3 regions of the Paraburkholderia sp. GAS333 genome follow, and region 2 is predicted to be linked to each of the others. Evidence: riboswitches for the same ligand, from Rfam matches in the RefSeq annotation. Region 2 holds a riboswitch; each other region holds the start of a gene.
The links. Region 2 has a riboswitch for cobalamin ahead of cobW (cobalamin biosynthesis protein CobW). Riboswitches for the same ligand answer to the same signal wherever they lie in the genome.

Region 1: linked by a shared signal. The riboswitch ahead of ABH945_RS14305 (TonB-dependent receptor domain-containing protein) and the one ahead of cobW (cobalamin biosynthesis protein CobW) in region 2 are both predicted to bind cobalamin.
Region 3: linked by a shared signal. The riboswitch ahead of ABH945_RS22145 (CbtB domain-containing protein) and the one ahead of cobW (cobalamin biosynthesis protein CobW) in region 2 are both predicted to bind cobalamin.

The regions. Positions count from the first base shown of each region.
Region 1 covers NZ_JBNDKS010000002.1:1,145,591-1,153,633, reverse strand. Annotated here, with positions in the region: gene ABH945_RS14310 (FecCD family ABC transporter permease) at 1-428, opposite strand, end outside; gene ABH945_RS14305 (TonB-dependent receptor domain-containing protein) at 456-2,411, opposite strand; cobalamin riboswitch at 2,503-2,759, opposite strand; gene ABH945_RS14300 (ATPase) at 2,966-3,322, shown strand; gene ABH945_RS14295 (cell division protein ZapA) at 3,319-3,633, shown strand; RNA gene ssrS (6S RNA) at 3,729-3,910, shown strand; gene ABH945_RS14285 (EVE domain-containing protein) at 4,041-4,499, shown strand; gene ABH945_RS14280 (SIMPL domain-containing protein) at 4,691-5,422, shown strand; gene lgt (prolipoprotein diacylglyceryl transferase) at 5,535-6,440, opposite strand; gene ABH945_RS14270 (LysR family transcriptional regulator) at 6,583-7,566, opposite strand; gene ilvD (dihydroxy-acid dehydratase) at 7,819-8,043, shown strand, end outside.
Region 2 covers NZ_JBNDKS010000009.1:184,487-192,529, forward strand. Annotated here, with positions in the region: gene ABH945_RS32475 (cobyrinate a,c-diamide synthase) at 1-167, opposite strand, end outside; gene cobO (cob(I)yrinic acid a,c-diamide adenosyltransferase) at 171-773, opposite strand; gene ABH945_RS32485 (cobalamin biosynthesis protein) at 770-1,210, opposite strand; gene cobA (uroporphyrinogen-III C-methyltransferase) at 1,207-1,971, opposite strand; cobalamin riboswitch at 2,245-2,487, opposite strand; cobalamin riboswitch at 2,579-2,857, shown strand; gene cobW (cobalamin biosynthesis protein CobW) at 3,061-4,167, shown strand; gene cobN (cobaltochelatase subunit CobN) at 4,174-7,986, shown strand; gene ABH945_RS32505 (ATP-binding protein) at 7,983-8,043, shown strand, end outside.
Region 3 covers NZ_JBNDKS010000003.1:1,423,721-1,431,763, forward strand. Annotated here, with positions in the region: gene ABH945_RS22115 (porin) at 1-266, shown strand, start outside; gene ABH945_RS22120 (alpha/beta hydrolase) at 340-1,422, shown strand; gene ABH945_RS22125 (MFS transporter) at 1,497-2,780, shown strand; gene ABH945_RS22130 (alpha/beta hydrolase) at 2,829-3,836, shown strand; gene ABH945_RS22135 (hypothetical protein) at 3,966-4,406, shown strand; gene ABH945_RS22140 (histidine phosphatase family protein) at 4,471-5,064, opposite strand; adenosylcobalamin (AdoCbl) riboswitch at 5,159-5,245, shown strand; gene ABH945_RS22145 (CbtB domain-containing protein) at 5,298-5,519, shown strand; gene ABH945_RS22150 (CbtA family protein) at 5,531-6,271, shown strand; gene ABH945_RS22155 (FUSC family protein) at 6,549-8,043, opposite strand, start outside.

The sequences.
Region 1 (8,043 bases), on a different contig from region 2:
AATGCACCGGCGTCGACGATCCACCATGCGCAACCGGCGATCATCGCGAGCAGCGCAAAGGTCGCCGCGCCGCCCGATACGCCCAATATGTACGGCTCGGCCAACGGGTTGCGCAACAGCACCTGCAACAACGCGCCCGCCAATGCGAGCAATGCGCCGCACGCAAAACCGGCCAGCGCGCGCGGTAAACGCAGCGTGCGGACGATCTCGCCAGCAAGGTCGCCCGATTCGACCGGCGACGCCGTGAACGCATGCGACGGCAGCAACGCCGTCAACACGCGTCCCGGTGCGAGCGACACGCTGCCCAACGCGAGCGACGCGAGCAGCACCGCCAGCGCGACGCAGGCGAGCACGAGCCATATCGCTGCCGCGCGCTTCGCGCTCATCACGCGCGCGGCAGCGGGCATCGAAACCGGAGGACGATTCATCCGCGTGATCTCAACGCAGCGCGCGCGTCACTGCTGCTGCCAACCGATCGTGACATACGCACCGCGTCGCGGCGAGTTATACGAGTAGGCCGTTTCATAGTCCTTGTTCAACAGATTGTCGATTTGCGCGGTGACGTACCACGCTTTCGTGATGTTGTAGCGCGCCGACAGATTGACGATGCCATAGCCGCCCAGATTGCCGCTGCTGTCGCTACGCGCGCCGCTCACGATCCATTCGCCACCCACGCGCCACCCTGCAATGCTGCGATTCACCGCCAGCGAGCCGAAGCGCCGCGCGCGCCGCACGAGGTCGACATCGTTGTCGAGGTCGACGGGATTTTGCAGCGTCAACGAGGCACGCACGTCCGTCTTGCCGACATGTCCGCTCCACGAGCCTTCGAGCCCCTGCACCTTCGCACGGCCGACATTCTCGGCCAGATAGATGCCGGGCGACACTTCGGGATAGTCGATCAGATTCGAATAGCGGGTCTGGAATGCGCTCAGGCGCATCACGCCAAGCGCATTCGACGCGTACTGCAACGCGGCTTCGATCGAATGACTGCGCTCCGGTTTGATCGACGGATTGCCGCTGTACGGATAGTACAGATCGTCGAAACTCGGGGCGCGGAACGAATCCGAATAGCTTGCGGTTGCCTTCCAGTTCCCGGTGATGTCGAAACCGTAGCCGAGATAGTAACTGTTCGCTCCGCCGAAATCGGAATACTGGTCGTGCCGTACGTTCGCCTGAATCTGGTTGCGCCCGAAGCGTCCCGTATAGCCGACGAAACCCGAATCGACGTGACGCTCGGGCGCGGCAAAGGTGTCCGATTCGAGCGTCTGATCGAGATGTTCGTAGCCGACCTGCAGTTTCTGTTGAGCGGCCAATGCAAAATCGTTCTGCCACGTGTACTGACGATTGTCGGTGTCGAAGCGGCCGTTATAGATGCCGTTGGTGTTCGACACACTGCGGTCGTCGCCTTCGGACACGATGAAATGCGTGGTCCACCAGTCGGTCAGCTTGCCGTTCGCGAACACCGACGCCTGGCGCACCTTGCTGTACAGATTGTTCAGATCGGTCGGCTCGCCGTACGCGTTGTCGTAACTGTTGTTGCCGTTCGACTGGAAGAACGTGACGCCCGCGTCCCATTGGTCGTTGAACTTGTGACGCAACGAAGCCGAGATGCTCTCGTTCAGATAGCCGTTCGCATTCGGATTCGCGCCCGACGCCTGGGCGGGATTGAGCGACGAAAAGCCGTCGTCTTTCGAGCGCGCGAGCGAGATGCTGAAGGTCGTGTTGCCGTCTTTGTCGAGTGCGCCGTTCACACCCATCTGCTGGGTCTGCGTGTGATAGCTGCCGTAGCCCACCGAAAAATTGAAGCGAGGCGGATGATCGCCGCCGTCTTTCGTGAACACCTGCACCACCCCGCCGATCGCACCCGAGCCGTATAACGCGGACACGTTGCCGTTCACGACTTCGACGCGGTCGATCTGATCGAGCGGGATCTGCGAGATTTGCGCCGAACCGAGGCTCACGGAATCGACCCGCACGCCGTCGATCAGCAACAGCGATTGCGTCGACGACGCGCCGCGCAAGAACAGGCTCGCCGTCGAACCAGGGCCACCTGTCCGCGAGATTTGCGCGCCGGGCGCGAGTTGCAGCAGACCGGGCAAGTCGGTGGCGGTGGTGTCGGTGAGATCCTGCTGATCGAATAACGTGGTCTGCGGAATCGTGTCCGCGAGCGGTTGCGGCGTGCGCCCCGCGGTCACGACGACGGGCGACAGTAGCGTGGACGAATCATCTGCAGCGGACACATCGCCCGATGACGATGATGACGACGCCGATTCAGACGTGGTAGCGGCAGCAGAATCTGCAGCATCTGAAGCGGACGCGGACGAAGATGGCGATGCAGCACTCTGCGCATGCACGACGAGCGGCAGGCTCGCAAATGCGAGCAGCACCGCGCGAGCGATGGGGGACAACATGGGATGGCATTCCTGTGGATAGCGTGCGCGGCCCGCTTCCCCGCAGGCCGATGCGTAACGAGGCACCCCCGTATTTAACATTTTCGCGGGGGACGTGCCTCTCCCTCTGGCCGGTATCCGGGCTGGCGACACATCGATCCCACCTTCCCACGCGTAACGCGCAGTGGCACACTCACATGTTGAGCTTCAAACACGCGATCAGGATCGACCTGCATGACGAATGCGGCCGCTTACCGTTGCGGGGGCAGCGCAGGTTAGCGCGTTCCGGTTCACGGAACATGCGCCCTGCTTCCCGTTTAACTACGCACTGTTGAAAAGCGCGCGGGCACCAGAGTGCGGCAAGTTTAGGAGCGGCCTCGAAGTGCGTCAAGAACGGTTGCACCATCGCAAGCCGTTCTGTTAAATGCAGAATATTGTCCGACCGGCGAGGTGTTTTTCATCATAAGGTCGATAAAAGCCTGCATAAAGCAATGTTGTTACGTCTCGAAACGAGACAATTGTCGGAACCTGCGATATTCCGCGCTAAAATGCAATGTCTTTAGAGGACGCAGCACATGCTCACCGAACTCGAATCACTTTCACAGAATATCGGCAAGCTGATCGCGATCAGCCAACGCCACAATGAAGCGCGAATCGCGCTCGAAGATCAGCTCGCCCAATCACGCGCCGAAGCAGAAGCTACGCGCACGGAACTTGCACTGTTGCGCGAAGAGCGCGACGCATTGCAGGCCGAACGCGATGCGCTGTCCGCGAAAATCGACGACGCTCAGGTGCGCCTGAATGCAATTCTCGAGAAACTGCCGCGGGCCCGCGCGAACAGCGAGCCGGATAACCAGCTCGATCTGCTCGAGCCTGCTCAGCACGCTGTCGAAGCGGAGAGCGAAGTGACCCGCCACGGAGAAAATGCATGACCACCAAGCAGATCGAAGTATCGATTCTCGACGTGCCCTATCGCCTCGCGTGCTCGCCGGAAACGGAAGGCGCACTGCTTGAAGCGGTTGCTCGCGTCGACGCCGAAATGTCGAAGATCCGCAATAACAGCAACGTGCGCGGCACGGATCGCATTGCCGTCATGGCTGCGCTGTCGCTGGCATCGGAACTGCTTAGGCTCCAATCGAGCGTTAGACACGGAGAAGCATTTCCTGCAGAGGAAATCCGGCGTACAATGCATCAAATGAACGAACAACTGGGTACTGTGATTCAGCAGTACAACATGCAGTAAGTAGCAGTCGGTCCTGAGATCCACTGCGGATTCAAACGAAGGTGAGTCAATCTCGGCAAACGTTTGAGTTCAATCGTTTAAGCTTCATCCGTTTAGCTTCCCTGCCTGGTTCGCCAAGGTCATATATTCCTTGAACCAATGCCATGTGCACGGTTGCGGAAATTTGTAGCACGGGTGTGCGCGTCACTCTGTCTGATGTACCCGAAGTGTTGCTAACTGCGACCAATTCTGAACCCCCGGTTCAGGATGCCGGCCTAGCGGCTAAGGCGGGGACCTTATCTAGAACGGCATCGGACTTCGGTTCGATGCCGTTTTTCTTTGGGCTCCGGTTTCACGTACGTTTTCTCCGTTCGCGTTTTTCGTTCGTGCCGTCAAGCCCTTAACGTCAACCACGTTCAATTCGATTCATGCGCTACTGGCTAATGAAGTCCGAACCGGACGAAGCAAGCATCGACCATCTCGCCAACGCACCGCGCCACACGTTACCGTGGACCGGCGTGCGCAACTATCAGGCGCGCAATTTCATGCGCGACATGATGCAGGTCGGCGACGGCGTGCTGTTCTATCACTCGAGCTGTCCTCAACCCGGTATCGCGGGGCTCGCGGAGGTCTCGTCCACTGCCTACCCGGACCCGACACAATTCGACAGGAAGAGCCCGTACTACGACGAAAAGTCGTCGCAGGAAACGCCGCGCTGGCTGCTCGTCGACGTCGTATTCAAAAAGAAAATTCCGCTGATTCCGCTCGCAACTTTGCGCGAGCACGAAGAATTGCAGGACATGCGCGTGCTCGCCAAGGGCAACCGTTTGTCGATCACGCCGGTGACCGAAGCCGAGTGGCGCTTCATCACGAAGCGGCTTGTTTAAGACTCGCGTGAAGCCTGTTCGACGTCGATGTAAAACCGGGTCGCGACGATTAAAGCAAAGTGAGATCAGGGAACCAAGCTCAGGTTACAAGCGCCTAACGGACGCACAGAGGGACTGGCAAACAGCGTGCCATTTGTCGCACGCCGTTCGTGCCAATCGTGCATCAACCTGTTCAAGCAAGGAGTCGAGCAATGACAAAAAACACCGCACGGGCAGTCGCACTCGCGCTTATCTGCTCCGCACCCGTCGCGCTTACGCTGACCCCGACCCTCGCGCGCGCGCAAGGCGTCATGCAAGCTCAGCCTTCGGGCGTGCTGTCGCTGAATGCACAAGCTAGCGCGGAAATTCAGCAGGACGTAGTCGATATCACGCTGTTTTACGAGCAGGAAGCGAGCGATCCGTCGGCGCTCACGTCCACGCTGAATCAGCGTGCCGATTCGGCACTGCAGAAAGCGCGCGGCGTGAGCGGTGTGACGGCTCACACCGGTTCGTTCTCGATCTTCCCGTCCACCGATCGTGATGGACGCATTTCTGCATGGCGCGGCCGCACGGAGGTCGTGCTCGAATCGCACGACTTCGCGGCGGCGTCAAAACTCGCGGGGCAAATGGCATCGATCATGCAGGTCGGCAACGTGCAGTTCTCGCTGTCGCCGGAAGCGCAACGCGCCGCCGAGCAGAAGCTCACGGGCGAGGCGATCAGGTCGTTCCGCGAGCAGGCCGCATCGTCGGCACAGGCGTTTGGGTTCAGTGGATATTCGATCCGCGAGGTCAGCGTCAATCATGGCGGCGTGATGCCGCGTCCCATGATGATGATGAGCGCGCGCGCTATGGGCGCAGACGCGAAGGCCGCGGCGCCGATGCCGCTCGAAGGCGGTACGTCGACAGTAACGGTCAACGTGTCGGGCTCGGTGCAGATGAAGTAACGCGCTGTATCGCGCTCGATAGTCCGGTTGAAATGACAAACGCCACGGCATGCCGTGGCGTTTGTCATTAACCATGCGCTACGGCAACCCGTAGCGATCAGATCAAATCAGATCAGCTTGCGCTCACGGCCTGTGCCGGTTGCCGCCGCGCACGCTTATACGACCACACGAGCAGGCCGATGCCCACGAGAATCATCGGCAGCGACAGCCATTGACCCATGGAAAGACCCATGGCGAGCAGCCCGAGGAAGTCGTCCGGTTCACGCGCGAACTCAACCGTGAAGCGAGCGAGGCCGTAGCCAATCAGGAACACCGCGGAAATCGAGCCCATCGGCTTCGGTTTGCGCGAAAAGAAAATCAGCACGAAGAACAGCGCAATGCCTTCGAGCGCGATCTCATACAGTTCCGACGGATGCCGCGGCAGCATGTGATATTGCGCGAACACTTCGTTCAGATGCCATTGCGCGGCCAGTTGCGGATGCGCGGAAAGCCACGCCGCGTCGTCCGGTGCGGCGCCTGGAAACAGCATCGCCCAAGGCGCGGACGGATCGGTCACGCGTCCCCACAACTCACCGTTGATGAAGTTGCCGAGACGTCCTGCGGCGAGCCCGGTGGGCACCATCGGCGCAACGAAGTCGGTGACCTGCAGCCACGAGCGCTTGCGTTGATACGCGAACAGCACCATCGCGATGGTCACGCCGAGGAAGCCGCCGTGAAACGACATGCCGCCCTGCCATACCTTGAAGATGTCGAGCGGATGCGCGAAATAAAAGCTCGCCTTATAGAACAGCACATAGCCGAGACGGCCGCCGAGGATGGTGCCGAGCACGCCGTAAAACAGCATGTCGTCGATATCTTTCGCGGTCCAGCCTTGCGCGGCGACATACGGCAAACGCAGACGCAGCCGTCCGACGACGATCGCCGCGATGAACGCGACGAGGTACATCAGTCCATACCAGCGCACTGCAAGCGGCCCCAGATGAATGGCAATGGGGTCGAAATTCGGATGAATGAGCATCGTGTTGTTATGGGCAGTTCAGGTTCAGAAGCGGGTTACTAAAGCAATTCGGCAGCGGATAACGGTAACGGGCCAGCGGCCCGCATGGCATCCGGCGCATGCATTTGACGGTCCGGCGCGCGATGCGTTCGCGGCAACGCCGCTAGACACGCAACGCGGCGGCCTCCGGTGCGACGGTAGCAGCGTAAGCCCGCACGATCTCGATGAAGCCCGCCAGCACCGGACTCACCTCGTCCGTGCGCCACACCAGCCCCGTCTCGATCACCGGCACCGACTCCGCGAGCGGCCGGTACACCACCCCCGTGCGGCGCAGGTTACGCAACGATTGCGGCACGAGTGCGACGCCCATTCCGGCGGACACCAGGCTGACGATCGTCTGCATCTGGATGGCCTCCTGGCCGATCCTGGGTGCGACGCCCGCCACGCCGTAGCAATCCATAATGATGTCATAAAAGCCAGGCGCCAGACGTCTGGGGAAGATCACGAGCGGCGTATCGGCCACGTCGAGCAGGCTGACCGGCGCGTCGAGCCACCCGGCGTGCGGGTCTCCGAAGGCGCCGTGCGCACCGCCCAGCCGCCCGGAAGCTTCCGTCGACATCGCGATCACCAGCGGCTCACGCACGATCGGCAGCCACGAAAGCTGAGCGGCATGACGCGGCGGCAGCGGCGCGATCACCAGACCGGCGTCGATGCGCCCCGCCACCAGTTCATCCACCTGCACGTCGCTGGTCGCCTCGGTCAGTTCGAGCCGCACTCGCGGATGACGCACGCCGAAATCGCGCAGCAAAGGCGGCAGCAAGCCGTAATCGGCGGTGGAAACGAAGGCCAGCGACAACCCGCCCGCCTCGCCGCGTGCAAGGCTCTGCGCGAGCGGCCGCAGCCCTTCGGCGTCTGCGAGCAGCCGCAGCACCTCGGGCAACAGATCGGCGCCCACCCGCGTGAGCTTGACCGACCGCTTGGTGCGCTCGAACAGTTCCACGCCCAACGTCTCCTCCAACGCCCGGATGGCTTGCGACAAAGGCGGCTGCGTCATCGAAAGACGCACGGCGGCACGCCCGAAGTGCCGCTCTTCGGCAACAGTGACGAAATAGCGCAACTGGCGCAGATCCGGGATGGCAGGCAGCATGATTAATATATTTTACGACCTAATAGCACCTGAATAATATATTGGACGCGCGTTTCCCGAAACTGCATCCTTGGATGGCGCGTCGGAGCTACTACACTGAATTGACGCGCCGGCGACGCAAGCGGCCGACGCTGCCGCAACACCGTCATCGCAGCCCCGGCCGGAAAAGACCCGGCCGCATCACCCCGCAAATATCCGCCGCCGCGTTCCATCCACGCAGCCCGGCTCAAAACAAAATCGATTGGAGGCCCCATGGCATACAACCGTCGTTCGAAAAACATCACGCAGGGCGTCGCGCGCTCGCCGAATCGCTCGATGTACTACGCGCTCGGCTATCAGAAGGAAGATTTCGACAAGCCGATGATCGGCATCGCCAACGGCCACTCGACCATCACGCCGTGCAACGCGGGCTTGCAGCGTCTCGCCGATGCCGCCGTCGTCGCGGTCAAGGGCGCCGACGCGAATCCGCAGATTTTC
Region 2 (8,043 bases):
TCGAGAAAATCCGGGCCGGTCTTGAAGACCCGCACGCGTCGCCCTTGCCGCGCGTGGTAGCGCGCGAGCCCCGCGGTGATCGTAGTCTTGCCTTGCCCCGACGCGGGCGCGCTGATGAACAACGCAGGGCACGCCGTGGAGCGTGTGCCGCCGGGCGACGCGGACATCGCTCAGAACTCCACGCCGCGCTGCGCTTTCACGCCTTGCTCGCGGTACGGATGCTTGACGATGCGCATTTCGGTGACGAGGTCGGCGGCTTCGATCAGCGCGTCGGGCGCGTGACGGCCGGTCACCACCACGTGCAGCATGTCGGCGCGCGCGTTCAGCACGGCGAGCACTTCGTCGAGCGGCAGGTATTCGTACTTGAGCACCGTGTTCAGCTCGTCGAGGATCACCATCTGATAGTCGCCGCTTTCGATCATCCGGCGCGCTTCGTCCCAGCCTTTGCGGGCGGTGGCGATGTCGGCGTCGCGGTTCTGCGTGTTCCAGGTGTAGCCGTCGCCCATCGTGACGAAATCGCAGTTCGCGATCGCGCCGAGAAAATCGCGCTCGGACGTATGCAGCGCGCCCTTGATGAACTGCACGACGCCGAGACGCATGCCGTGTCCCAGCACCCGCACGGCCATGCCGAACGCGGCCGTGGTTTTGCCCTTGCCGGTGCCGGTGTTGACGATCAGCAGACCTTTTTCGACGGTCGCGCCGGCCTGTTTCTTCTCATGGCCTTCGCGCCGGCGCTCGGTCATGCGTTGATGCGATTCGGGATCCGTTTTCATGGGAGGTCCTGTTGGGTATATCGAGTGTGAGTTTGAACCGGCTTCCTGTCGACGCCTGGATTCGACGCCGCGACAGCCACGGTCACGCCGTCATAAACCGTTTTACGGACGACGAGACAAGCGGTAGCTTCCGGCGATTGTGCGGCGAGCAACGCGCACGGCTCGCAGACGCCGTCCACGCCGACATGCTCGCGTGCGGCCGCCGAAGGGCTTTCGACCGGCAATGCGGCAATCTGCTCGCGGCTGAACAATCTCAGCGGCAGGCCGTGGCGCGCGCAGAACTCGCGTAAACCGGGTTCGTCGGCTTTGATGTCGATTGACGCGATTGTGTTGATCTGCTCGAAGTCGAGCGGGCCTATCGCCTGACGTACCGCCGCTTCGATCTGTTCAGCCGAACTTTGTGAGCGGCATCCAATGCCGACGCTGATTGTTTTCATTTGACGTTGGCTCCGTTTGCCGTCGTCGCGGCGGCTGTCGACAGCACGCCGTCAGCCAGCGAGGCCACGCCGCCGATCACCACGATCGCAGGCGACCCGAGCCCCGCACGCGCGACTGTGTCCGCAAACCCGCCGAGCGGCGCGAGTGCGTGGCGCTGCTCGGGCCGCGTCGCCGATTCGATCGCGGCGCACGGCGTATCGGCGGACAGGCCCGCCGCGAGTAACGCGCCGGTAATGTCGCTCAAACGACGCATGCCCATGTAAATCACGAGCGTCATGCGGGTGGCGGCGAGCGCGGCCCAATCCGGCTCGCCGCTGCCCGCGCCGTGTCCGGTGACAAACACCACGCCCTGCGTGTAATCGCGATGCGTGACCGGAATGCCGATCGCCGCAGGCGCCGCGATCCCCGCTGTAATGCCGTTGATCACTTCCACGTCGACGCCCGCGGCCAGCAACGCCTGGCGCTCTTCGCCGCCGCGGCCGAACACGAACGGATCGCCGCCTTTCAGCCGCGCGACGCTGCGCCCGGCTCGCGCGTGTTCGAGCATCTGCGCGACGATTCCCGCCTGCGGCGTCGACGGATGACCGCCGCGTTTGCCGACGTAGACGACCAGCGCATCCGCGCGGGCGAATTGCAGCACGTCGGGATTCACCAGATCGTCGACCAGCACCACATCGGCCTGGGCGAGCGCGCGGGTCGCCTTGAGCGTCATCAGTTCGACGTCGCCGGGACCCGCGCCGATCAACCACGCGCGCGTCATCGCGGCGTGCATGGCGCACGCCATGTCATAACGGACGAAGCGGCCGAAACGGATCGGGAACGGAAAGCGGCAGAACGCCGGACAGCGGACAGTGAAATCATGTGATGCGACAACGGATTCAGGCATGGCGAACAACGCGACCCGTCACGCTGTTTTCGACAAACACGCGAACGGAATACGGCTACGCCATGCTTTAACGCCTTCACATCCGTCCCTCGCGGATTCCAGCGGCCGGCGGCGAGAAATTCGAGATTCGTCGAGATTCGTCGAGATTCGCCGCCTCCGCGTCTGGCCGGTATCCGGGCTGGCGGCCTCATGCGCTTTGCCTTCCCGCCCCGATTCACGGGACAGTGGCATCGAAAAAACGCATGCGCGGCGCAGCAGAAGTGAATCTGGCGCAGCAGGTCGCTTACCGTTGCGGGGACAGCACAGGTTGAGCGCACGAACGCGCTGCCTGTTTCCCGTTTAACTGCACACGCGAACGCATGTGCGGGCACCAAACGCGCGCATACGATAGCACAGGACGCCCCGCCCGCTAAGCGTTTCCGGCTGATGCGGGCGGCTTTGCCGCAGCTTCCGGCGCCTTGACTGCGGCGTCTTGCGCGCCTAAACTCGCACGCACTTTGGTGCTCGTGTGCGCTCTCGTGCGCATGCAGTTAAACGGGAAACAGGGTGCCCACCTTCTCTGGATCGGGTCAACCTGTGCTGCCCCCGCAACGGTAAGCGAAAAGTGGTGTCGGCTTCATGCGCGACACCGCGGAGCCGGCTTCGATGTCCACGCGCAAGGCCGCGTCGGCATATCACCACTGGGCGAGAAATCACTCGTCCGGGAAGGGGAAGCGGCGCTTTCGCCAGCCCGGATACCGGCCAGATCAAGCAGGACACCCGTCGCGGGGATGCGACGGCGCGTTCATGACCTCATTCCCGCTTTCTGTTTTTCTGTTGTCGCGGCAACGCCGTCGTTCGTCCCCGTGTTTATATTGTCGTGGCCCGTCGCGCTTCAGCTTTCAGCTTGCGCCCGGCCATGCCGATGCAGACAGACGAACCGACGCGCCGGCGCACGTGCAACCCCTACGGATGGACCTCACGATGCAAACTCAAATGCGCAAGATTCCCGTCACCATCGTCACGGGCTTTCTCGGCAGCGGCAAAACCACGTTGCTGCGGCACATCCTTCAGCATGCGGGCGGCAAGCGCATCGCGGTGATCGTCAACGAGTTCGGCGAACTCGGTATCGACGGGGAAATCCTGAAGGGGTGCGGGATCGGCTGCGATGAAAACGGCGTCGAAACCGAAGGGCAACTGTACGAACTCGCGAACGGCTGCCTGTGCTGCACCGTGCAGGAAGAGTTTTTTCCGGTGATGGAAAAGCTCGTCGAGCGGCGCGGCCAGATCGATCACGTGCTGATCGAAACCTCCGGCCTCGCGTTGCCGAAACCGCTCGTGCAGGCGTTCAACTGGCCGCAAATCAAGAACAGTTTCACGGTCGACGCGGTCGTCACGGTGGTGGACGGCCCGGCTGCGGCAAGCGGCCAGTTCGCCGAAAACCCCGTCGCCGTCGATGCGCAGCGCAAAGCTGATCCGAATCTCGATCACGAATCGCCGCTGCACGAGTTGTTCGAAGACCAGTTGTCGGCGGCCGATCTGGTGATTCTGAACAAGACCGATCTGCTCGACGACGCGCAGCAAAGCGCGGTCGAAGCGGTGATTCGCGAGGAAATTCCGCCGCAGGTGAAGATCGTGCGCGCGCAACGCGGCGAACTGGATCTGCACACGCTGCTCGGTCTCGAAGCGGCATCGGAGGAAACGATCCACTTGCGCCACGATCACCACGGTTCCGCCGACGACGCCGATCATCACCACGACGAATTCGATTCGGTGGTCGTGCAGGCGGATGCGCCGTCGCGCGAAGCGGTGATCGCCGCGTTGCAGAAGCTGGTCGAGGCGAACACGATTTATCGCGTGAAGGGTTTTGCCGCGTTGCCGGGTGCGCCGATGCGTCTGGTGATTCAGGGCGTGGGCCGTCGCTTCGACAGCTATTTCGATCGACGCTGGCAGGCGGGCGAGGGCAATCAGAGCCGCTTCGTGCTGATCGGCGAGGACCTCGATCAGCCTGCGCTGCAACGCGCGTTCGACGCCGCGCTCGGCGTGGTGGCGTCGAATGCGGCGCCCGCCGCTGCAGCGAACCAGGCGTAAGCGCTCATGCATCTGCTGCGCACCACGCCGGGCGGTTTTGTCGACGATACCCAGGGCGTGATCCGTATCGATCAGCAGCCCGCCGATATCGTGGTGCTCAGTTCCGCCGACACCACGCTGTCGCTGCTGGCGAGCGTGTTTCCACGTTTGGGTGACGGCTTTCCGAGCATCCGGCTCGCGAACGTCACCTATTTGCGGCAACCGGCGTCGGTCGATTTTTATATCGAAGACGTGTTGCAGCATGCGCGGGTGGTGGTGGTCGACCATCTCGGCGGCGAGGCGTACTGGCCGTACGGCATCGAACAGGTGGTCGCGCTCGCGGAGCGCAACGGCCAAACGCTCGCGATGTTTTCCGGCGATTTGCAGGAAGACCCAAATCTGCTCGCGCGCAGCACGGCGGATGCCGATCTGTGCCATCAGTTGTGGCGTTATCTGCGGGAAGGCGGTCCGCAAAATGCCGAGGCGTTTTTGCGTTGTATCGCTTTCCGGAATTTTGGCTGGGGACACGAACCTGCACCGCCGCGCGCGCTGCCGGCGGCGGCGTTGTATCACCCGGAGCACGACACGCCGACCGTTGCCGACTGGCAGGCGCGCTGGCAGCCGAATGCGCCGGTCGCGGCGATTCTGTTCTACAAGGCGCATCTGCAGGCGGCCAACACGGCCGTGTTCGATGCGCTGATCGACGCGCTCGAAGGGCAAGGTCTGAATCCGCTGCCGCTCGCGATTACGTCGCTGAAAGACGCGATGAGCCGCGACGTCGTGCAGTCGTTATGCGCGCAGCACGACGTTTCGCTCGTATTGAATACGACCGCGTTCGCGGCGAGTGCGATCGACGACCCCGAGCCGCTCGCGCTCGCGGGCGATGCGCCGGTGTTCCAGGTGATCCTGAGCGGCGGCAATCGCGACGACTGGGTCAAGGACAACCAGGGTCTCAATTCGCGCGATATCGCGATGCATATCGCGCTGCCCGAAGTGGACGGCCGCATCATCACGCGCGCGATCAGCTTCAAGGGGCTTGCTTATCGGTGTCCGCATACGCAGGTCGACGTGGTCCGCTATCAGCCGGATCTCGAACGCGTGAGCTTTCTCGCTGAGTTGAGCCGTCGCTGGTGCCGTCTGCGTACGCTCGATAACGCGGACAAGAAACTCGCGCTGATCCTCGCCAATTATCCGATGAGCGAAGGGCGCATCGGCAATGGCGTGGGACTCGATACGCCGGCTTCGGTGGTCGGCATCCTGTCGATGCTGGGCGATGAGGGCTACCGTCTCGCCAGTTCGGACGATCTGCCCGCGAACGGCGACGCACTGCTCAAGAAGCTGACGGAAGGCGTGACCAACGATCCGGTGGTCCGCGATCTGCGTCCCGCGTTGCAAAGCCTCGCGCTCGACGACTATCTGACGCATTTCAACGCGCTGCCCGCTGAGACGCGGCAAGCGTTGAACGCGCGCTGGGGTACCCCCGAGCAGGACCCGACGCTGCGGCGCGGCCGCTTCATGATCGCGGGCTGGCGTTGCGGGCATGTGTTTGTCGGCATCCAGCCGTCGCGTTCGCGCGAACAGGGCGATTACGCGAGCTATCACGACGCCGAACTCGTGCCGCCGCATTCCTATCTGGCGTTCTATTTCTGGCTGCGTCATCAGTTCGGGATCGACGCGGTCGTGCATGTCGGCAAGCACGGCAACCTCGAATGGCTGCCGGGCAAGAGCGTCGCGTTGAGCGATACGTGCTGGCCCGACCTGATTCTCGGGCCGATGCCGCATCTGTATCCGTTCATCGTCAACGATCCGGGCGAGGGCAGCCAGGCCAAACGGCGCGCGCAGGCGGTCATCGTCGATCACCTGATGCCGCCGCTCACGCGCGCTGAAAGTTATGGGCCGCTGCAGGATCTGGAGCGGCAGGTCGACGAATACTACGACGCGCTAATGGTCGATCCGCGCCGCTCGAAGCTGTTGCGGCGCACGATTCTCGCGACCATCGTCGAACATAAGCTGCACGAGGAACTGAGTCTCGCCGCGCCGAGCGGACAGGACGACGAAGACGCGTTGCTCACGCGCGTCGATGCGTGGCTGTGCGAGTTGAAGGAAGCGCAGATTCGCGATGGTCTGCACACGTTCGGGCAATCGCCGGACGGCGTGCAGCGGCGCGATACGCTGCTGGCGCTGGGGCGTTTCCCGGTTGGTGACGGACAGGGCGCGAAGGCCGGACTGATCGACGCGCTTGCTTGCGATCTGCGGATGGATCACCTGTTCGATCCGTTGTCGGTGGATTGGGCGGCGGCCTGGGAAGGGCCGCGTCCCGAGGTGTTGCAGCAGGTCAGCGATGCGCCGTGGCGTCATTGCGGCGATACGCGAGAGCGTCTGGAATTGCTCGCAGCAGAGTTGTTGCGCGGTGTTTGCGGTGAAGTCGAGCCTTTAGCTTCCGACGCTTCGCTCGAAAGCTTGCCGCGTGCCGCGCAGGTGATCGGGCGCTTGCGCAATGACGTTTTGCCGCGTCTGGACGCCTGCGGTCCGCAGGAAATGACGCATCTGAAGCGCGGTCTCGAAGGACGTTTCGTGCCGCCGGGGCCGAGTGGTTCGCCGTCGCGCGGACGCCCCGACGTGCTGCCCACCGGCCGCAACTTCTATTCCGTCGACACCCGCGCCGTGCCCACGCAAGCCGCGTGGTCGCTCGGCTTGAAATCCGCGCAACAGTTGATCGAGCGGCATCTGCAGGAAAAGGGCGATTACCCGCGTGCCATTGGACTCTCGGTCTGGGGCACGGCCACGATGCGAACCGGCGGCGATGACATCGCGCAGGCGCTCGCGCTGTTGGGCGTGCGGCCAAAATGGGCGCCCGGCAGCCATCGCGTGACCGATTTCGAAATCATGCCGATCGAAGCATTCGACCGGCCGCGTATCGACGTCACGTTGCGTGTGTCGGGCTTTTTCCGCGATGCGTTCGCGAACGTGATGCATCTGTTCGATGCCGCCGTGCAGGCGGTCGCCGAACTCGACGAACCCGAAGACCTGAACCCGATCCGCGCCCGCGTGCTGCGCGAACGCGATGCGCTGATCGCGCGCGGCATGGACGCCGCCGAGGCGCGCAGGCGGGCCGGCTGGCGCGTGTTCAGCGCTCGGCCGGGCGCGTATGGCGCGGGTCTGCAGGACATGATCGACTCGCAGCAGTGGCAGACCGACGCCGATCTCGCAAACGCGTATCAGGCATGGGGCGGTTATGCGTACACGCAGAAGCGCGCGGGCGAGGAAGCGCGTCACGCGTTCGGCGCGCGGCTGGCATCGATGGACGTGGTGTTGCAGAACCAGGATAACCGCGAGCACGACCTGCTCGACTCGAACGACTACTACCAGTTCCAGGGCGGCATGGTCGCGGCCGTGCGGCACCTTGCAGGTAATCAGCCGAGCGTGTATCACGCGGATCACAGCAATCCGGCCGCGCCGCGCGTGCGCACGCTGCACGAAGAGATCGCGCGGGTGGTGCGTTCGCGGGTGGTCAATCCGAAGTGGATCGACGGCGTGATGCGTCATGGCTACAAGGGCGCGGCGGAAATCGCGGCGACCGTCGACTATCTCTATGGTTACGACGCGACCGCGCGGGTGATTTCGGATCATCAATATGCGCTCGTCACCGACGCGTATCTGAACGACGCCGATACCCGCGAGTTCCTGCAGCGGCACAATCCGCACGCGTTGCATTCGGTCTGCGAGCGCCTGCTCGAAGCGATGCAGCGCGGGCTCTGGCAGGAACCCGGCGACTATCGCGCGCAGGTCGAGCAGCATCTGCTCGCGAGCGAACAGCAGATTGAAGGGATGCAATCATGAATGCCACGACGCAGGGCGCAGTCCGGCGGCCCGTTTTTCCGTTTGCCGCGCTGATCG
Region 3 (8,043 bases), on a different contig from region 2:
TGCGTTATCTGGTCAAGCCGGAACTGCGCGTGACGCTGGCCGCTTACTACCAGAGCAACAAGGCGGACAACGTGTCGAACGCGCTGATGGGCGTGCTGGGCGCGGACTATATTCTGTCGAAACGAACCGACGTGTACGCGACCGTCGCCTACGCCGCGGCCACCCGTTATGCCGATGGCCAGTACACGCCGGTCGGCGTGACGAGCGACACCGCGTTCGGTCCGGATCAGACCGGCGTGACGCTCGGCATCCGGCATCGTTTCTAACTTTCGTTTCCATAGACGGATTCGGCGACGCGCTGCGTTTAACCCACTGCACGGTGATCAGGAGTCAGGCTGGATGATTATCAATTTCTCTCGATATCTCGCGCGACTGTGCGCGGCTGCGTCGGCGAGCGGCGCGATGCTGCTGTCGTTCGCGCAGCCTGCACTTGCGGTGCATGCGTACGAGCCGCATCTGAAGCCGGTGGCGACGATCGCGGACACGCGCTTCACGCTCGACACACCGCAAGGGCACGCCGAATTTCCGTTGTATCTGTCGAAAGACTGGAGCGTCGCGCAGCCGCAAATAACACGCGCGGTGATCGTGATTCACGGCAAGTTGCGCAATGCGGACGTGTATTTCCGCACCGCGCAGAAGGCCCGCGACGCGGCGCACGCGGACCCCGACGCGACGTTGCTGATCGCGCCGCAATTTCTCGCCACGCTCGATCTGCGCATTCACGACGAGCCCGCCGATCTGCTGCGCTGGAGCGGCAACGGCTGGATGGGCGGCGAAGCGGCGCAAGCGCCTGTGTCGATCAGTTCGTACGACGTGCTCGACGCGATCGTCACGCGTCTCGCCGATCGGAAGCTGTTCCCGAATCTGCGGCACGTCGTGTTCGCCGGACACTCGGGCGGCGCGCAGGTCGTGCAGCGCTACGCGGTCGCCGCACGCAACATCGCCGCGCTGACCGATGAGGGCATCGACGTGCGTTATGTGGTGGCGAGCCCGTCCACGTATGCGTATTTCGATGCGCAGCGGCCCAACGCGCAAGGCGTCGCCGCGCCGTTCGATGCAGCACAGTGCCCCGATTTCAATCAATGGAAATACGGCATGGACCAGCGGCCGCCGTATCTCGACGACCGCTCGCCCGCGCAACTCGAAGCGGCCTACGCCGCGCGCCGGATCGATTATCTGGTCGGCGGCGACGATGACGATCCGCAGCAAAGCGCGCTCGATAAAACCTGTGCCGCCGAGGCGCAGGGGCCGCAGCGCGTCGCGCGTGCCGAAGCGTATTACCGTTATATCCGCGCGCGTCATACGGATCATCTGCAACAGAGTTTTCATATCGTGCCGGGCGTCGGCCACAACGGCGCGCGGATGCTGACGTCGGTCTGCGCACTCGCGGCGATGTTCGATACCCAAGGATGCGAGCCATGAGCGAAGCGACTTTCCATCGACGCGAAGGCGCAAGCTCCGCCAACGATCACACGCCAAACGCTTTGAGTCCGGCGATGGTGCGGCGCGCGATCTTCGCGTCAGTGCTCGGCAACGGGCTCGAGTGGTTCGACTTTCTGATCTACGGCTACTTCGCGAAGATCATCGCGCAGGTGTTCTTTCCCGGCGGCAACGGCTTCGTGTCGATCATGCTGACGCTGGCCACGTTCGCGGTCGGCTTCATCGTGCGGCCGATCGGCGGCATTCTGCTCGGCATTTACGCGGATCGCGCCGGGCGTCGCAAGGCACTGTCGCTGCTGATCATCTCGATGGCCGCCAGCACACTGCTGATGGGCCTCACGCCCGGTTACGCGCACATCGGTATCGCGGCGCCGTTGCTGGTGGTGCTCGCGCGGCTGCTGCAAGGGCTGTCGGTCGGCGGACAGTTCGCGACCGCGTCGGCGATGCTGGTCGAGTACGCCCCGCCGCACAAGAAGATGTTCTATTGCAGCTTCAACATGTCGGCGCAGGCGTTTGCGTTGCTGCTGTCGTCGGGCGTCGGCTACCTGCTGACCACGCAATTGACGCATGAACAACTGGTGTCGTGGGGATGGCGTCTGCCGTTTCTGTTCGGCGCGCTGGCGGGGCCGTTCGGGTTTTATATCCGGCATCGCGTGGCGGAGTCGCCGGAATTCGAGCGCCTGCGCGATAGCAAGGACAAGCCGCCGCGCGTCACCGTCCGGCAGTTTTTCCGCGACAACGGCGATGCGGCGATCTGCGCGATGGGCGTGATCATCGTCGGCGCGGCGACGAATTACGTGTGGCACTCGTATCTGTCGGTGTATGTCGAGCGGCAATTGCATTTGCCGTTATCCACCGCGCTGCTCGGCGCGTTCGTGTCGGGCGTGCTGAATCTGTTCCTGTTCCCGCTGTCGGGCAAGCTTGCCGACCGCTACGGCGCTTACCGTCTGTTCTATCCGATCGTGATTGCGTGGATGGTCTGCGTGTATCCGCTGTATCAGTTCGTCGTGACGAATCCGACGCCGGGGCATCTGTTCATCGCGCAACTCGTTGCCACGGTGTTTCTCGCGGCGATGTCCGGCTCGCATCCCGGCATGCTCGCGACGCTGTTCCCGGTGCGCAGCCGCTCGGCGGGCGTGGCGCTGTCGTACAACATCGCGGTGACGCTGTTCGGCGGCATGGCGCCGCTCACCATCACCGGTCTGACGCGCGTGACCGGCAGCAGTCTCACGCCCGCGTTCTACCTGATTTTTGCCGGCTTCGTTTCGCTCGCGATGGTGTACTTCACGCGCTCGGGACGCGAGCCGCGCGGCACGGCGGCGCGACCCGCCGCTCATTAGCACGGTGGCGCGCGGCGCCGCCTGGCAGATTAACCACGAGCTTATTGCATGACCCAGCCTTTGATTACAGACGACGAGCGCGCGCCCAATGAACGTCCGGTGGCGGTCGTCGCGAACCGGCATCTGACTGTCACGACCGATGCGGGCAGCGGCACCGTGCCGGTGTTCGCGAACGGCGACTGGCTTCTCCCCGCGCGCGGCATCGAACGCGCGGTGATTCTGATTCACGGCCGCCTGCGCAATGCCGATACGTATTTCGACCTCGCACAGCGGGCCTGTGCGCTGGCGGGCGGTAGCGCCGCCGATACGCTGCTGATCGTGCCGCAGTTTCTCGCGACCGCCGATGTGGCCGCGCACGATGTCCCGCCATCCACCTTGCATTGGGAGTGGACCAGCTGGATGGGCGGTGGCGAGGCCGAAGGTCCGGCGCCGCTCAGTTCGTTCGACGTGCTCGACGCCATCGTGCAGACGCTCGCTTCGGACGACCGGTTTGCATCGCTGACCGAGGTCGTGATCGCGGGGCATTCGGGCGGCGCGCAGGTCGTGCATCGCTATGCGGTGGTGGCGCGCGAGCAGGCGTCGCTGGCCGCGCGGGGTGTCGGGCTGCGGTATGTGGTCGCGAATCCGTCGTCGTATGTGTATTTCGATGCAATGCGTCCGACGGCATCCGGCGAGTTCGCTGCGTTCGATGCGGCTCGGTGTCCGTCGTTCAATCGCTGGAAATATGGGCTCGAAGATTTGCCCGCTTACACGCGTGGCGAAGATGGCTCGGCATCCGCCGACGGGCTCGAAGCACGCTATGCGCGCTCCGATGTCACCGTGCTGCTGGGCGGCGCGGATTGCGATCCGCAGCATCCCGCGCTCGACCGCTCATGTGCAGCGATGACCCAGGGCACGAACCGGCTTGAGCGTGGGCTCGCGTACGCGCGGTATATGGCGTTGCGGCATCCGCAAGGATTGGCGACCCACCGGACGTTCGTGATCGATGGCGTCGGGCACGATGCGAACGGGATGTTTGCTTCTGAGCAGGGGCTGGCGGCGGTATTTGGCGTCTGACGGTGTTCGCGACGAGCCTTGGCGATCACGTCGGTCGGGCCAGCATGGGCACAAAGCCTGCTACCGCAGCAGTGACCACGCGGATCGATGTTGATGATCCGCACGCCACCGTCCGAGGAGCGTGTCGACATGACTAAAACCCGAATACTCGCCACTGCGCTTGCCGCTGCATCGCTAGGTGCGCTGTTGCCCTGCAGCGCACAGGCCGACGATGCCCCCAGCCCGTGCGCGTCGCTCAAACGAATCGTGGCGGCGGCGCCGGGCGGCCTGGCTTCAATGACACCCGAGGATGGCAAAGGCATCGCGCAACCCTACGGCGACGATGCCCAATGTGCTGCGAGCCCAGGCAGCTACCAGTGCACGTGGACGCCGCATCACGACGCCGGTTCGAATGCCGCCGCGTTGCAGGCGGTCGCAGCCGACATCGCGTCGTGTCTGCCCGAAGCGACTCACGATCAGAATTCACCGGGACGCCAGCACTTTTATGTCGGCGATAAAGGCAAGCGGACCGGCATCACGCTGACGCCCACGGGTTCGAACAAACTGCGGCTGGTGGTATCGGGTCAGTGACCGGCGGGCTAGTTAATGAGTAGCTGCTGTGTCCCGATAAATTGAAGTTGAACGGCGGCGACAGTCAGCTCGCCGACGGCCGCCATGTCCAGCCGCGCGACGAGCGCCGCAATTCGACCAGCGACAGCGGCGCGATTTCAATCCGCGCAAATATCTCGGGCGATGCCCCCAGCGCATGCACAATCGCGGCCCGCAGCAGCGGGGCATGCGTGACGGCAACGACATGGCGCGGATGGTTCGATGCGTGATCCGCAGTCGTAGGGTTCAACGCGTCGAGCCACGCTCCCACCCGCTTCACGAGCGCAGCGAACGACTCGCCTCCGGGCGGCGCGGCGTCGGGATCGCGTGTCCATGCGGCGAGTTCCTGGGGCGCTTCGTTGGCTATGTCGATGAGCCGCTGGCCACGCCATCTGCCGTAATTTATATCCGCCAGAGCTTCGTCGACCGTTGCGGCCAGTCCCAACGCCGAAGCCGTTTCGCGCGCGCAAACCGCCGGGCTGACGAACGCGGCGGCATCGCCGGAAAAGGCCATACGCGCCCGCACAGCTTCCGTTTCGCCGATGCTACGGGCGTCGAGCGCGTCGTCGTCGATGGGAAAGCGGCCTGCGCGCTGCGCGGCCGTCGACGCGTGGCTGACCAGTAACAGTCGTAGGTCCATTCTTTTCATTTCCGTTCAAACGATGCCGAAACGCGGCGCGGACGGCACGTCCAGGGTCGCGGAGGCCCGAGTTTAGCGCGTAGAATAGCGGGACTGCGAAGCACGGAAGCCGGTGAGAGCCCGGCGCGGTCGCGCCACTGTAATCGGCATCACAAGCCGAAAGCCAGACCTGAGCTTCGCACTATTCCTTTGCAATCGACTTTCGGGGCGCGCTACCCCCAGGAGATGTCACTATGAACGACACCGTTTTCAATTCCGCGACCCAGCCCGTTGCGCAACCCACGCCTATCCCGTTGCGTGAGTTGCTGCCTTGGGTCGTATTCGGCGGCTTGCTGTTATTGCTCGCGATTTACTTCGTTGGTGCAGAAGAAGGTGCCACGTCGCTGGTGCCCGGCATGTACGTGCATGAATTCGTGCACGACGGTCGCCATCTGCTCGGCTTTCCCTGCCACTAACGGAGCCGGACATGGTTGGTAAATTGTTGGTACGCGGGATGCTCGCCGGCATCGCCGCGGGACTGCTCACGTTCGGCTTCGCACGACTGGTAGGCGAGCCGCAGGTCGATCAGGCCATTTCGTTCGAAGAAAAGGCAGACGCCGCCAAAGGCGAAGCGCCCGAGCCTGAACTCGTGAGCCGCGAGACCCAGGCGGGCCTCGGATTGCTGACCGGCGTGGTGACGTTCGGCGCGGCGGTCGGCGGTCTGTTCTCGCTGGTGTTCGCGTATGCGTACGGACGTGTCGGCGTGCTGGGCGTGCGCGCGTTGTCCGCGTGGCTCGCGCTGGCGGCGTTCATTGCGCTGGTGATCGTGCCCAATATCAAGTACCCGGCTAATCCGCCATCGGTAGGCGACCCCGAGACGATCGGGATGCGCACGGGCCTGTTCTTTCTGATGATCGCGATCTCGATCGCCGCGATGGTGTTCTCGCTGAAGGTGCGACGCCGCGCGGTGCTGAAGCTGGGCGCGTGGAACGGCTCGATTGTCGCGGGACTGGTGTTTATCGTGATCATCGCGGCGGTGCAGTTGTCGATGCCGGTCATCAACGAAGTGCCGGCGGCTTTCCCGGCGGTGCTGCTGTGGAAGTTCCGGGTGGCCGCGATCGGCATGCAGGTCATCATGTGGACGACGATCGGGTTGCTGTTCGGCGCGCTGGTCGAGCGCAGCGATTTCGCACGGCTGAATGTGCGTGGCGTGGCGAAGTCGGCTTGAGGCTGGCTTGGCTCTGGGGCGCTTGTCGGTACTACTGGCGCTCCGGTGCTTACGGCGCGACTGTGCAAGCGGTCGCGCCAGGTGCGCAAGGCTCGACTTTGGTTTGCTATCAAGGACTTGACCCGGTTGTGGATAGGTTATCCACAGGCTTGCGAACATTTTCTGTGGACAAGTTCGACGGGTTTCTCCTGTTGGCCGGTCGTTGTTCCTGTATTCGTCTCCGTAGTTGCCGCGAATTGCCGCGATAAGCACGCAGACGCGGCAACTCGCCCTCGTTTCACACCCCTTTTCCTCGCAGCGCCCAGTTGAACACGCGTCGCGCTTTCCCGGCCGGCTGCGTCAACCGGTCGAACAGTTGTGAGACCGCGCCATCCAGTTGAGCCAGCGCCGGTGATTTTGCTGGATCGACCTCGATCCCCACTGCAGCCGACGCACGCTCGTTCGTTGCATCACGCGCCGAACCGCTCGGCTGTCCGTTGTATCGGGCGATCAGCGAGTCCAGTCGCGCCACGATCGATTCGACATGGGCCGCGCTGATATCCGCCGCATTGAGCGCCGCCGCTTCCTCGTTAGACGGCGTCCCGCGCCGCGCCGGATCGCTCAACACCCGCGCCCAATGCAGGCAGCACAGCAGCGAACCCGTGGCTAGTTCGACATCGGGATTCCACGTCACTACACGCTGGGTTTGCAGCGGCTTTAATGCAATCCGAAGATCGTGCCAGCCACGATCCAGCCGACGCATGGCAGCACGCGTTTCAGACGCGCTCACGCTAGCAGCACCACCAGCACCAGCACCAGCACCAGCACCTGCCGCAAGCCGGACCACCTCGCGCAGCGCTCCGAGCACAGCGCCCAACCGAACCTCGACATGACGGGTGGCCGAAAGCGGCATCATCAGAATGGCGACGGCGAACGACACGATGCAGCCCACCAGCACTTCCTCGATCCGCAACTCGACCAGCGGTCCCATGGCGAAACCCAGTTCGCCGTAGACCAACCCCACGAGCACGGTAATGAAGAACACCCCCGGCGCGTAAGCGCTGAGGATGAAGTACGCCCAACCGAACACGCAGAGCACCATCGCTGCCACTAATAGTGTCGGCGAGTCGTGCAGCGGCGCGACCAGCATGACGCTGACCAGCGCGCCAGCCAGCGTGCCGACCAGACGCTGCGCGCCGCGATAGACCGTATCGGCGCGAGATCGCGTACCGAGAAACACGACGAATGTCGTGATGACGGCCCAGAACCAGCGCTCGGGGGAGAGCGAATGGCCGATCAGCATCGCCAGAAACGCCGCAGTCGTGGCGCGTGTGGCAGGCAGCCAGCAGAGTTTGGCGCGCATGTCGGCGAGGCGTCGGGAGAACGGCGAAGCGATCGCGTTGTTGCTGGCCGGCACAAACGAAGCGCGCCGATGCGTCAGTTCCCTGAGCCGCGTCATCGCGTGACGAAGCATGTCGGCCGTGGTCGGGGCGTTGTCCCTGGCGGCGTGGCTCGACGCGAAGGCATGCTGCCCGGCCGCCACTTCGACTTCGACGATCCGCTCGCGAACCGTGTCCGCGTCGGATGGGTTGAGCAACGCGAGCTGCTCCTCCAGCGACAGCGCGGCTTCGTTCAACGCGGAGAGATTGGCGGCGGCTGGCGTATGGAGCACACGCGACGCACGCAGCGTCAGCGTGTGAATGGCGAGCCGGAACGTGGCAGCAGGACGCAGCGGCAAGACCACGCGGCCGATCAGCACGACCATCAACGGGCCGAAGGCGGACAACATCAGC